3 regions of the Rahnella sp. R3(2024) genome follow, and region 2 is predicted to be linked to each of the others. Evidence: predicted binding sites of a transcription regulator. Region 2 holds the regulator's gene; each other region holds the start of a gene.

The links. Region 2 encodes ArgR, which controls arginine synthesis, uptake and breakdown. Its sites were predicted from a motif close to ANTGAATAAAAATACANT; they were not measured.
Region 1: the regulator ArgR is predicted to act here: its motif matches at 2,371-2,388, upstream of argF (ornithine carbamoyltransferase).
Region 3: the regulator ArgR is predicted to act here: its motif matches at 1,890-1,907, upstream of argA (amino-acid N-acetyltransferase).

Annotation. Positions count from the first base shown of each region.
Region 1 is NZ_JBHGBU010000001.1:2,687,780-2,692,445, forward strand. It holds gene ABSH60_RS12215 (sugar phosphorylase) at 1-1,158, opposite strand, end outside; gene argF (ornithine carbamoyltransferase) at 1,332-2,339, opposite strand; gene rraB (ribonuclease E inhibitor RraB) at 2,508-2,933, shown strand; gene ABSH60_RS12230 (glycoside-pentoside-hexuronide (GPH):cation symporter) at 3,150-4,580, shown strand; gene ABSH60_RS12235 (family 43 glycosylhydrolase) at 4,594-4,666, shown strand, end outside.
Region 2 is NZ_JBHGBU010000001.1:1,632,323-1,636,988, reverse strand. It holds gene mpl (UDP-N-acetylmuramate:L-alanyl-gamma-D-glutamyl-meso-diaminopimelate ligase) at 1-374, shown strand, start outside; gene yhcN (peroxide/acid stress response protein YhcN) at 677-940, opposite strand; gene yhcN (peroxide/acid stress response protein YhcN) at 1,131-1,394, opposite strand; gene argR (transcriptional regulator ArgR) at 1,877-2,347, opposite strand; gene mdh (malate dehydrogenase) at 2,809-3,747, shown strand; gene ABSH60_RS07325 (helix-turn-helix transcriptional regulator) at 3,814-4,086, opposite strand.
Region 3 is NZ_JBHGBU010000001.1:1,226,964-1,231,629, reverse strand. It holds gene ptrA (pitrilysin) at 1-460, shown strand, start outside; gene argA (amino-acid N-acetyltransferase) at 531-1,856, opposite strand; gene amiC (N-acetylmuramoyl-L-alanine amidase AmiC) at 2,085-3,317, shown strand; tRNA gene ABSH60_RS05465 (tRNA-Met) at 3,456-3,532, opposite strand; tRNA gene ABSH60_RS05460 (tRNA-Met) at 3,606-3,682, opposite strand; tRNA gene ABSH60_RS05455 (tRNA-Met) at 3,754-3,830, opposite strand; gene mltA (murein transglycosylase A) at 4,053-4,666, shown strand, end outside.

The sequences.
Region 1 (4,666 bases), 1.1 Mb from region 2:
GGAATGGGTGCCGTCGCCGTTGTCTTTGTAGGAGACGCGCCCCTCTTTGCGCAGCGTTTCCTGCGCCATGTATTTGCGTTCTTCATCGCTGAGAAAGGTTTCTGTCGGGCGCAGGCCGATCCCGTCGTGGCTGGCGAGGAAGTTGAAATACGTGGTGTCAGGGTAGCGTGCTTCGGCATTCAGGCTTTGTGCCCAGCGGGTGAGTGTGGTGGTGTCTTCGCGTAAAAATGCATGCAGCGTCAGCGGCGGCAGCGGGAACTGATACACCATGTGCGCCTCATCGCCTTCACCGAAATAACTGATGTTTTCGTGATGCGGAACGTTGGTTTCGGTAATCAGCCGCGTGCCGGGGATCACTTCATCCAGAATCGTGCGCCACACTTTGATGATGTTGTGCGCCTGTGGCAGGTGAATACAGGAGGTTCCGGCTTCCTTCCAGATATACCCGATGGCATCGAGGCGAATAGACTGCCCGCCGCTGGCCGCGTATTGCAGCAGCACGTCGATGCTTTCCAGCAGGACCTGCGGATTTTTGAAATTAATGTCCACCTGATCTTCGCTGAAGGTTGTCCACAGGTACAGCTCGGTGCCGTCGGCTTTGATAAAGGGAGAGAGCAGCGGCGAGGCGCGCGGGCGCACAACCCGGCTGTAATCGAGTTCAGGGTTGGCGTCGATGAAATACCCTTTGTAATAGGGATCGTCGTGCAGATAGCCTTTCATCCAGTCGCTTGAACGCGAGATGTGATTAATCACGCAGTCGAACATCAGATTAAAGTTCTCTGACAGGTGGTGAATGTCAGACCATCCTCCGAGATTTTCGTCGATTCGCCGGTAGTCGATCACGCTGAAGCCGTCATCCGAGCTGTACGGGTACATCGGCAAAATATGGATGTCGCTGATAATGTCGCGCAAATAGGTGTTAGCAAAATGATTCAGCGTCGCCAGCGGCGGTTGCTCGCCCTGACGGATATTGTCGCCATAAGTAATCAGATAAATATTCGTACCGTCCACCCAGCCGGTGGTGCGGTGTTTGCCGTAATCCCATTTGTTGGCGAGATGCAGAATCTTTTTCAGCAGATCGGCGATGTGTTCCCTGGGGTAAATCCTGCTTAACAGGCTTTCCAGCCGCAGGACATACTCAAGATTTACTGAGCTCATATCGGTTCCTTCTCACTGCATTTCTGTTTTTCTGACAAAGGCGATAAAACGAAAGCGCTTTAAAAAGGTTAGTTGAAAATGACCGGCTGTGGCGACAAAAGGGGGGATAACGGAGAATTCTGGAGGAAAAAGGCGGCATCATCCGCAAAAAAGTCGGGATGATGCCGTGGAATTTATTCTGTACCGAGTGTGGCAACCATGACGGCTTTGATGGTGTGCAGACGGTTTTCCGCCTGATCGAACACGACGCTGTGGCGGGACTCAAAGACGTCGTCAGTGACTTCCATACCGCCCTGCAAACCGTATTCTTCGGCCATTTGTTTGCCGAGTGTGGTCTGATCATCGTGGAAAGCAGGCAGACAGTGCAGGAATTTCACGTCAGGATTGCCGGTCAGCGCCAGCATCGCGCTGTTCACCTGATAAGGGCGCAGCAGGTTGATGCGCTCCTTCCAGGCCTCTTTCGGTTCACCCATCGACACCCAGACGTCGGTATAGAGAAAATCCGCGTCTTTTACGCCGGTGGCAATGTCTTCGGTGAGCGTGATCGTGCCGCCATTTTCATTTGCGAGATGTTGACAGGTCGCGACCAGTTCGGCATCGGGCCAGCATACTGACGGTGCCACAAGGCGTAGATCCAGCCCGCACAGCGCGGCAGCTTCCAGCAACGAGTTGCCCATATTGTTACGTGTGTCGCCCAGATACGCCAGGCGCATCCCTTTGAGCGGCTGATTTGGCAGATGCTCCTGCATGGTCAGCAGGTCGGCCAGCAGCTGTGTCGGGTGAAATTCATTGGTTAAGCCATTCCATACCGGCACGCCGGAATATTCCGCCAGCGTTTCCACTTTATCCTGACCATAGCCACGATACTGAATACCGTCGTACATGCGGCCCAGTACGCGGGCGGTGTCTTTCATCGATTCTTTATGGCCGATCTGGCTGCCACTGGGGCCGAGATAAGTGACTTTTGCCCCCTGGTCATATGCGGCAACTTCGAAAGAGCATCGTGTGCGGGTTGAGTCTTTTTCGAAGATGAGCGCGATGTTTTTGCCTTGCAGGCGGGCTTTCTCAGTGCCATTTTTCTTTGCCGCTTTCAGTTCAGCGGAGAGTGTCAGCAGGGACGAAATCTCTGACGGGGTAAAATCCAGTAACCTGAGAAAATGACGTTTACTCAACAAACTCATGATGTCGCTCCATAGCGCGTAAGCATTTCGGATTGAATTAAAATTCAATTTATATGTATGAATATGCAATTACAACCCCGCAGAGAAAACTTTCTCTTTAATAGTGGAGGCGCGCTCTATGGTGTGTGAAAATAGCGTACAAACGTCAAATTGATTGAGGACTGAGAAATGGCAAACCGTGAATTGCTGGAAGAACAACGTGAAGAAACTCGCTTAATCATCGAAGAGCTGCTGGACGATGGCAGCGATCCTGACGCGCTTTACACCATTGAACACCACTTATCTTCAGAAAAGTTCGAAGTTCTGGAGAAAGCGGTCGTAGAAGCTTTCAAACTGGGTTATGAAGTTTCCGACCCGGAAGAGCTGGAAGCTGAAGACGGTACTGTCATGATGTGCTGTGACGTGATTAGCGAAGTGGCGCTGAATGCCGAGCTTATCGACACACAGGTTGAGCAACTGATGAATCTGGCCGAAACCAACGGCGTTAACTACGACGGTTGGGGCACTTACTTCGAAGGCGACGACGACGAAGAAGGTGAAGAAGGCGAAGACGAAGATTTTATCGACGAAGATGATGACGGCAAACGTCATTGATTGAGTCGGGCTTCTGAATTCCGATTCATGAAGAAAGAAAAGGCTGCCGGAGACGGTGGCCTTTTTTGTTTGTGCATGACAGCCCCCTTTGTGACTCCCTTCGCATTAAGCAAATTTCATAAACCCTAAGTGAAATATGGTTAAATTCAACGCACCTGCCAAAAGTTAACATACCAATTCTGAAAGATATTCTACCTCATGGTGTGGAGTCAGATTATGGCAGCCGTAAAGAAATTGTCTGTTATAGAAAAACTTGGTTTTGGTATGGGAGACGCCGCTTGCGGGATCGTTTATTCCTCCGTCACGATGTTTCTGACCTACTTTTATACCGATATCTACGGGCTTTCCGCGGCAGCGGTCGGGGTGATGTTTCTGGTCACACGCATTCTGGATGCCGTCAGCGATCCGCTCACCGGTATTGTTGCGGACCGCGTGAAAACCCGCTGGGGGCATTTTCGCCCGTGGTTGATTTGGTTCGCCATTCCTTATGCCGTGCTGGCGGTGATGACGTTCACCACGCCTGATTTTGGTCATTCCGGAAAACTGCTTTATGCCTACATTACTTATTCGCTGCTGATGCTGTGTTACACCTTTATCAATATTCCTTACTGCGCGCTGGGTGGGGTGATTACCACGGATGATAAAGACCGGCTTTCTGCACAATCCTACCGGTTCACGATTTCCTCACTGGCGGGTTTACTGGTTTCTGTCGGTACTTTGTGGCTGGTGGATTATTTTGGTAAAGAGAATCTGCAGGCCGGATATCAGGCGACGATGGCGGTGATGGGCGCGATTGCGGTGTGTATGCTGGTGTTCTGTTTTTGTTTCACCAAAGAACGCATCACGGCGGAGGATACCCGTCAGGTATCGGTGATGAGTGATTTGAAAAATCTACTGTCGAACGATCAGTGGCGTATTGTCGCGATTATCACCTTTTTCTCCAGTATGGCCGGAGTGATGCGCAGCTCCGCCACGTTGTATTACGCGACGTATCTGATGCTGGATAAGGGGCAGAGTCTGGTCAGCGGTACGGCGATGAAAAGTACATTTATTACCACCAGCGTGGTCGGCACGATATTCGGGGCGATGGCGGCGGGGTATTTTGCCAAACGGTTCAGCACGCTGGCGATGTTTAAAAATATCAACCTGCTGCTGGTTCTGACGGGCGTTGTGATGTTTTTCGTACCGCCGAAATTCCTGCCGGTGATTTTCCCGTTGTATTTCATCATTGGTTTTTTACACCAGATGTACCAGCCGTTTAAATGGAACATGATGGCCAATGCGGCGGATTATGGTGAGTGGAAAACAGGGCGGCGGATCACCGGCCTCTCTTTCTCAGGGAATCTGTTCGCGTTAAAACTGGGGATGGCCTTTGCCGGGGCGTTCGTCGGGTTCTCACTCGGCTGGTTCGGTTATCACGCTGGTGCAGAAACCCAAACCGCGCTGGCAACGACCGGCATCATCGGTCTGCTGACCATCGGACCTTCAGTGTCCTATCTGATCCTCTATTTCCTTGCCCGCTTCTACAAACTCGATGATGCCACGATGAAGAATATTCAGACGGATCTGGCGAAACGCAGCGGTGATATTGCCCGCGAGCAGGAAAACGCAGCCGGTAATCTGGCGCCTGTGATGGCGGTTAAATAAGGGGGAGATGAATATGGAGAAGATTAACCACGCTGGCTGGTGCGCAGATTTGGGTGACGGGCGTTATCAGAACCCTGTTTTGCATG
Region 2 (4,666 bases):
CGATTCTGGCAACGCTCTCCGCATTGCGCAGCAAAGTGGGCGGCACGGCGCGTATTCTGGCAGTGCTTGAACCGCGCTCAAACACCATGAAAATGGGCATGAGCAAAAACGAACTGGCGCCGTCGCTGGGGCGTGCGGACGAAGTTTTCCTGCTGCAGCCGCAGCATATTCCGTGGCAGGTAGCAGAAGTGGCTGAACACTGTATACAGCCTGCGCACTGGAGTGCCGATGTGGATTCGCTGGTGGATATGGTGATCAAGGCCTCGCTGCCGGGCGATCATATTCTCGTCATGAGTAACGGCGGTTTTGGTGGCATCCACGGAAAACTGCTGGAAGCTCTGGCCGCAAAAGCGAGCCTTACACAGCAGCCATAATGTCTTCCTCAACGGCCTCAAAGCACAGCATCTGCTGTGCTTTTTTTTGTCTTTATTCCGGGCAATGGCTTATCAACAGACAAAAAAAAGCTCCCAAAAAAAGCGTGGGAGCCAAAGGGTGTCGTCGGACAGGACGACGAGGGTATCGTTAGCAAGAGAGCACGGCAGTGGCAGTGTCAGCTCTCTCCCAGCCTCAACAGCATCGTTTTATTGAGACGATCTGTGGCTGTTGAAACCCGGTAACGCTAATTCATATAAATACTCAAGCAGTGGCTTTATTTCTGGGTAACGTACAGAAGATCTTACTGATAGATTTCTGCTGTCGCGTGATAAGCACCTTCATTATGGGCTTCGATCACACGATAAGATTTAGCGCCTTTGGCATCAGCTTTGTCAGACAGCTCCTGGCGAATATCGGTTGGTGCACCATTCACTCCGCTCACGCTGATCACGCCCATAGGTTGCAGATTTTCTGCTTGCTGATTCGTGATCAGTTGCGCGGCAGACGCACCGAAAGACACAGCAGACAACAGACTAAGAGCGGCGATAGTAGTGATGATTTTCATGATAATTTCCTGATTTCACTGACGTTGATGCAATTTGAGAGAGCAACGTCGATTCAAATGTAGATTTATCAGGGCTGTTAACTGCAGTTCAGGGCGCTTAAAGCGTGCGGGAACGTAAAACGGGCAGTGATAAATCTGTTTATTCACGGGCCTGATTTATTCAGGCCCCTTCGCGATGGCTACCGGAAAGTTACTGGTAGATTTCTGCGGTTGCGTGGTAGTTACCTTCCTGACGCACTTCAATAACGCGGAAAGCTTTAGCGCCTTTTGCATCAGCTTTGTCAGACAGTGCCTGGCGGATATCAGAAGGTGCACCGGCAACGCCGCTGACGCTGATCATCCCTTTCGCCTGCAGATTGGCAGCTTGTTCCTGACTAACAGGTTGTGCTGCAAATGCACCAAATGACAGAGCAGAGAGAATGCTTAATGTTGCGATTGTAGTTTTAACGTTCATGATTTGACCTCGTCGATTTTATTATGTGTTCCAACAACTGGTGTCTCACACCACGGAAATGAGTATACATCTAGTCACTCAAAATATTAATAGTTTGCTAATAGTTATTTGAGTGGTTATGTGTGTCCTATTGGTGTTTTTAATAACGGAAAGTAATAAAAAACGTCTATAAATTGTTCAATTGGTGTTGATTTTTAGTAAAATCAATAGATTGAATGAATTTGATTATCTGTGCTTATTTTTGGTGTGAATCACATCATTGAAATATTTATGTGACGGAAATGAGCCTGTTGTGACCGGCGTTAACAGAAGAGGGCATGCGCCTTGTACCCGTTAATGGTAGAAAACCGGTATTTTTGTGCGGCATTTGAAATGTGAGCAATATAAAGGAAGGGTAAAGAGGCTGGCCTGAGGTCAGAAATTCTGTTCTTCTGACCCCCTGCACAGAAAGGGCGCTTACACCCTTGTACTATTGAGGCGGCTTATAACTCTTGTTCGAACAAACTCAGGATCGCATCGTGCAGTTGTTTAACGCTGAAACTGCGGGCAGGCGTAATGAAAATCGTATCATCACCCGCGATAGTTCCGAGGATACCCTCTGATTTTCCGAGTGAATCAAGCAGGCGGGCGATCAACTGTGCTGCCCCCGGACTGGTGCGGATGACCACCATGGCTTCATTGTGATCGATGTCCAGTACCAGGTTCTTAAGTGGACTGGTCGTTGTTGGCACACCGATTTCAGCGGGCAGGCAGTACACCATTTCCATTTTCGCGTTGCGCGTACGCACCGCACCGAACTTGGTCAGCATCCGTGAGACTTTGGACTGGTTGATGTTTTCGAAGCCCTCCTCCTGGAGTGCGACGACAATTTCGCCCTGAGAACTGAATTTCTCTTCCTTCAGTAATGCTTTGAAGGCTTTGATTAAATCTTCCTGTTTGGCAGGATTACGCATTTTGCACCCTGGTCTCTTGATCAATGTTTGGCTGATTATGCAGATAATTGCATTTTTATGCAACAACGCAAGACATGGACAATCCAGAACTCACCGTTCTGCAAGGAATGTGACGGGTGTCGCGTTAGTGGGTTTTTCATGAATATGCCGAAATTGTGAATTTTGAGTAAGCCTTTCGCAGGAAGTTGGACTCAACCGATTTCGATTCAGCTCACACAATGAACCAAATTTAACCATTTATTAACCTGACGTCTTTTGCGGTGCTACTTTTAAGGGGTAGCTTTCCGATAAAAGTCATAAAAGACCGGATAAGGGCGCTTAGGTGTATTTTTTTACTTTCTAAACGACCAACCTCAGATTCTCTGCAGGTGAGCGATTGTTTTTAACAGCGTAAGTGATTAAGGTCACAACCAAAATAATTCCACGACACTTATAAGTTAATGATAAAAAAGGAGTATAGGATGAAAGTTGCAGTTCTCGGTGCTGCGGGCGGTATCGGTCAGGCCCTCGCGCTTCTGCTAAAGACCCAGCTACCTTCCGGTTCCGAACTCTCATTATATGATATCGCACCGGTGACGCCGGGCGTTGCTGTCGATCTCAGTCATATCCCTACCGCTGTGAAAATCAAAGGCTTCTGTGGCGAAGATGCCACACCTGCTTTGGAAGGCGCAGATATTGTCCTGATTTCAGCGGGTGTGGCGCGAAAACCAGGGATGGATCGCTCAGATCTGTTTAATGTTAACGCGGGTATCGTTCGTAATCTTATTCAGCAAGTGGCGAAAACCTGTCCGAAAGCCTGCATTGGCATCATCACCAACCCGGTCAACACGACGGTTGCTATTGCGGCAGAAGTGCTGAAAAAAGCCGGCGTCTATGACAAAAACAAACTTTTTGGCATCACAACGCTGGATGCGATCCGTTCTAATACATTCGTTGCGGAGTTAAAAGGTAAGCAACCGGAAGACATTGAAGTGCCGGTGATCGGTGGACATTCTGGTGTCACCATTCTGCCGCTGCTCTCTCAGGTACCTGGTGTGACGTTCAGCGAAAGTGAAATCACTTCACTCACCAAGCGCATTCAAAACGCAGGCACTGAAGTGGTAGAAGCAAAAGCGGGTGGTGGATCGGCAACGCTGTCGATGGGGCAGGCGGCTGCGCGTTTCGGACTTTCATTACTGCGAGCTATGCAGGGTGAAAGCAACGTTGTGGAATGTGCGTATGTCGAAGGCAATGGTGAGTATGCTCGCTTTTTCGCACAGCCTGTTTTGCTTGGCAAAAACGGGATCACCGAATTGCTGGACATCGGTAAACTGAGCGCATTTGAACAGCAGTCACTGGAATCGATGCTGGAGATCCTGCACAAGGATATCGAACTCGGCGAACAGTTTATTAATCACTGATTGCGTCTCTTTATAGATAACCGCCGGCTTATCCCGGCGGTTTTTTTCTTTTATCTCCCCTCGGATTTACTCTTGCGCAGCATTGGGTGTGCGGCAACGGCGTTCAATGATCTGAAAAGTCCTGGCGTCGAAATAGCGGCTTGGCCAGATGATTGAAGGATGTAGCCCCAGCGCATTCGCGATGAGCAATTCGCCCTTGGGCCATGGCCGTGTCAGAGCGTTTGATAAGGTGGAAGAGCTCAAACCTGCAGAGCGCGATACTGCCGCCAGGGTGGTTCCTTTCTTTCTGAGTGCAGCAATAATATCGGCCTGATGCCAGTCTTCGTTCCTTGTATTCATGATGGCTTCCTTATTTGTTTAATTTTATTCCGCGGGCATATTTATCGCACTTATACATTTAACGAGGGTTTGATTTATTTACGATCATTTAAATCTATGTTTCTTAAAAACCCTCATTGCTTTCATTTAGAAAAATACATTCTTATTGTGATTTAAACAAACAAGTAAATTCATGTTGCTTTTTGTGATTCATGTCTATTTTCATGATGTATCACGTGCAAAGTTGAAATTGATTAAAGTGGATGCGTTATCGGTATGCGTGTTTTTTGATCTTTAGCATTTATAAAAATAATAATTAAATGTTTTGAGTAGTTAATTTATTATAGTTGAATGATATTTAATTATTGATTTTTATCTTAAGTATTTGTTTTTTATTTATATTTTAATGGTGTTGATGTTTTTCTTTCAACATTGTAATGCTTCTTTCTAAAAAACTTCCTTTAAGCATATTCATGGTTTGTTGATAAAGATAATTCATGGAAACTTTTAAAGCAGCAGTGGACTCATTTCGAAAAATTGAATATCTTCTTTCCGTTAAATAGACGTTTTCCTTAAGTGGTGGCGTTAATATCTTCTCTAA
Region 3 (4,666 bases), 410 kb from region 2:
TGGCAAACAGTGGGGTATTGGTTTCCTGCTGCAAAGTAACAGTAAGCAACCGGACTATTTGTATCAGCGGTACCTGGCCTTTTACCCACAGGCTGAGAAGCGTTTGCGGGAAATGAAAGATGCCGAGTTTGTTCAGTACAAACAGGGTCTGGTGAATGAAATGCAGCAGCGTCCGCAAACGCTGGATGAAGAGTCAGACCGCCTGGGCAATGATTTCAGCCGTGGGAATGCGCAGTTTGATACGCGCACCAACGTCATTCGAGTCATTGCGGGGCTGACGCAGACGCAGCTGGCGGACTACTTCCATCAGGCAGTGATTAAACAGGACGGACTGGCGATGTTGTCGCAAGTTTCCGGCAATGACAGTAAGACGCCGCAGTATGCGGCGCCGGAAGGGTTCAAAACCTATGCCGACACCTCGACACTGCAGCAAACCCTGAAATCTCAGACTTCACATTAATGTGAGATTAGTGAGCGGGGAAACTAAAAAGGGCGCATTTGCGCCCTTTTTAGTATGTGCACCAGAGCGCTTACAGTTCGGAAATTAAGATCTTCGACCGGCGCTGATAGTTGTACATTTCCTGCTTTTGAATCGGCAGAACATCAACTTCAGCCGGTTTGAAGCCGCGTTCCTGGAACCAGTGAATGCTGCGGGTCGTCAGCACGAACAGGCGGTTCAGCCCCATTTGTTTTGCCTGACTGGCCACCCGCTGCAACAACATTTCACCGCGTGACGAACTGCGGTAATCAGGATGAACTGCCACGCAGGCCATTTCCCCGATACCTTCATCGTGGAACGGATACAGCGCCGCACAGGCAATGGTCAGGTTATCCCTTTCAATAATCGTGAATTTATCGATTTCCATCTCTAGCTGCTCGCGGGAGCGACGAACCAAAATACCTTGTTGTTCAAGCGGGCGGATAAGCTCGAGGATCCCGCCGATATCGTTGATCGTTGCACGGCGTACCTGCTCCGCACTCTCCATCACAATTTGGGTACCGATACCGTCACGCGAGAACAGTTCCTGAATCAGCGCACCGTCTTCCTGATAGCTGATCAGGTGGCTGCGACGCACACCGCTGCGGCAGGCTTTAACCGCGCCACGCAGGAAACGCACTGTTCCCGAAAGGTAATCGCCGCTGGCTTCCATCTTATCAATGCGTTGCTGCGCATCGTTCGGGAACAACTCAGAAATGATATTCCCTTCCTCATTAATCACGCCCTGCGACGAGCAGAAACCGATCATCTTTTCGGCTTTCAGCTTGATGGCCAGTTGCGTCGCCACTTCTTCAGACGTCAGGTTAAAACTTTCTCCGGTAACGGATACGGCTACCGGCCCCATCAGCACGATGGCATTGCTGTCGAGCTGGCGGTGAACGGCCTCTTCATCGATGCGACGGATACGGCCACTGTGGCAATAGTCGATACCGTCATCTACGCCCAGGGGTTGCGCGATAATAAAGTTACCGGAAACAACATTGATGTGCGCACCCTGCAGCGGAGTATTATTCAGGCTCATCGACAGGCGGGCGGTGATATCCAGCTGTAACAACCCCGCAGCCTGCTTCACCAGCTCGAGTGTACGGGCATCGGTAACACGAATATTTTTATGATAAATCGGCTCGCAGTGATGCTCTGCCAGATTCTCATCGATTTGCGGACGGGCACCATACACCACCACCAGCCGGATACCTAAGCTATGTAACAGCCCGATATCATTGACGATGTTGCTGAAGTTCTCATGTTCAATGGCTTCACCACCGAGCATGACAACGAATGTTTTGCCACGGTGAGCATTTATGTAGGGAACGGAGTGGCGAAATCCCTGGACCAATTCAGTGCTACGTTCCTTCACGGCAAAACCTCATTTGAATTTTTATTCGTAATTTTTGTATTTTTATTCTTTTGAGGCTGTGTGGCAAGTAAGAAATCTCTGTTTTTCTATTAACAACGATTACAAACACTCAACAAATTGATTTATCAAAATAATGTTAAGGAATGACATGCAGGGAAGGATTAGTTAAAATTCCCAAACTGAGTTTTTTATCATCACTTTTGATTTTTGTAACCTGTTTGAGATTGCATGACTGACGATAACCACAACCCCGGAAGACGACGACTTCTTCAGACCGTAGCGGCTTCCTGGATGCTCAGTGTGAGTAAAGTGGGGTTTGCCGCCAGTTCACAGGTTATCGCCGTGCGCATATGGCCTTCCTCGACATACACCCGCATCACTCTGGAATCCAGCACTCCTCTGAAGTATAAGCAGTTTCTGCTGAGTTCACCTGCGCGTGTGGTTGTGGATATTGAAGGTGTACAACTGAATAGTGTGCTCAAAGGTTTGGGCGAAAAAGTTCAGCAAACCGACCCGTACATTCGCCAGGCGCGGGTAGGGCAGTTTGATGCCCAAACGGTACGCATGGTGCTTGAGCTCAGGCGCCCCATCAATCCCCATGTGTTTACACTCAAACCGGTCGCAGAGTTCCACAATCGTCTGGTGGTTGATTTGTACCCTGAAGAGGGGGCGGTCAGCGCTGAAGATGATCCGCTGCTGGCATTACTGGAAGATTACAACCGCGGGGACGTGGCCAGAACATTGCCGCCGGAAACGGCGAAAGACGGGCAGGCAGGGCACAGCCGCCCTCTGGTCATTATGTTGGATCCCGGTCATGGCGGTGAAGACCCCGGCGCAATCGGCAAGTATAAGACCCGTGAAAAAGACGTTGTCTTACAGATCGCACGTCGTTTACAAAAACTGATCGCCCGTGAAAAGAACATGAAAGCCTACATGACCCGTAATGAAGACGTGTTTATTCCGCTGAAAGTGCGGGTCGCCAAGGCGCGAAAGTTGCGGGCTGATTTGTTTATTTCCATCCATGCTGATGCTTTTACCAGCCGTGCCGCCAAAGGTTCATCCGTTTTTGCTCTGTCGACCAAGGGCGCGACCAGCTCAGCAGCACGTTTTCTGGCGCAGACTCAGAATGAATCCGATCAGATAGGGGGTGTCAGTAAAAGTGGCGATAAGTATCTCGACCATACGATGTTCGATTTGGTGCAGACCGCGACAATCAACGACAGCCTGAAATTTGGCAAAGAAGTACTGACACGAATGGGCAAGATTAACCCGCTGCATAAAAACAAAGTGGATCAGGCCGGTTTTGCGGTACTGAAAGCGCCAGATATTCCATCGATTCTGGTGGAAACTGCGTTTATCAGTAACATCAATGAAGAGAAAAAACTGCGCACCGCGCATTTTCAGCAGCAGGTTGCAGAATCAATACTGGAGGGGATTAAGGCGCATTTCGCCAATGGCTGAGTGCCTGCAATGAATTGGATATTAAGGATAATGCGAGGAAAAATGTCGGGGCTGGTGCGCTGTTAACTCAATCTTCAGATACAAAAAAACACCCGTTAAGGTGCCTGATGTTTACGTCTGACTGATTGTTTTAGTAGTTGGTTGCGGGGGCCGGATTTGAACCGACGACCTTCGGGTTATGAGCCCGACGAGCTACCAGGCTGCTCCACCCCGCGTCCGTCACTACTTAATACTGCATTTACTTCTTCACATTATTCGAACTCAGCGTAATAAGCATAAGTCTCGAATTGGTTGCGGGGGCCGGATTTGAACCGACGACCTTCGGGTTATGAGCCCGACGAGCTACCAGGCTGCTCCACCCCGCGTCCGTAGCACTTCTTACTTCTTTACTTCATCGTTCAATTCAATCGGGCATTTTATTGCCTGCGAATCGAATTGGTTGCGGGGGCCGGATTTGAACCGACGACCTTCGGGTTATGAGCCCGACGAGCTACCAGGCTGCTCCACCCCGCGTCCGATGGAGGCGAACTATACTCCCCATGAGATTTCGCGCAACCCTTTATTTGGATTTATTCAAATAAACCACCTGGTTGCTGACTTTTTAGGCATAAATTCCTCTATTGCTTCCCAATTTGGCCGAGGGCACTTTTTTCGGCTATTGCAATTCCTTTCTGATAGGCCGTTTGTTATCGTTTCGCCAGTCAATTCCCATGAAAGTAAGAGAGCGCGGCAATAATGAAAGGACGTTGGAGTAAATTTCTGCTGGGTGGTTTGGTTGTTGCGGTGCTTGCAGGTTGTTCCTCGCGCCCGACCGACCGGGGTCAGCAGTATAAAGACGGGCGGCTGGATAACGCGCTTGAATACGTCAATGAGCCGAATGCGACAGGCAAACCCGTCAATGCCCTGGATTACTCCAATCAGGTCGCCGCGGTACAAATTGCCTCTTCTTCCTTATATGGCAGAAATAACCCCACTTTCCAGGCCGTCCAGCAATGGCTGCGTTCAGGTGCTGATACCCGTAACCTGAGCCAGTACGGCATCAGCGCTTATCAGATGGAAGGGGCTGATAACTTCGGTAACGTGCAACTGACCGGCTATTATACGCCGGTGGTACAGGCGCGTTACACGCGTCAGGGTGAATTCCAGTATCCGTTGTACCGTATGCCGCCTAAACGTGGACGTCTGCCTGATCGCGCCTCGATTTACTCAGGTGCACTGAGTGAAAATTACGTAGTGGCCTGGACTAACTCCCTGATGGATAACTTCATGATGGAAGTGCAGGGCAGCGGCTATGTGGATTACGGCGACGGGCGTCCGTACATGTTCTTTGGTTATGCCGGGAAAAATGG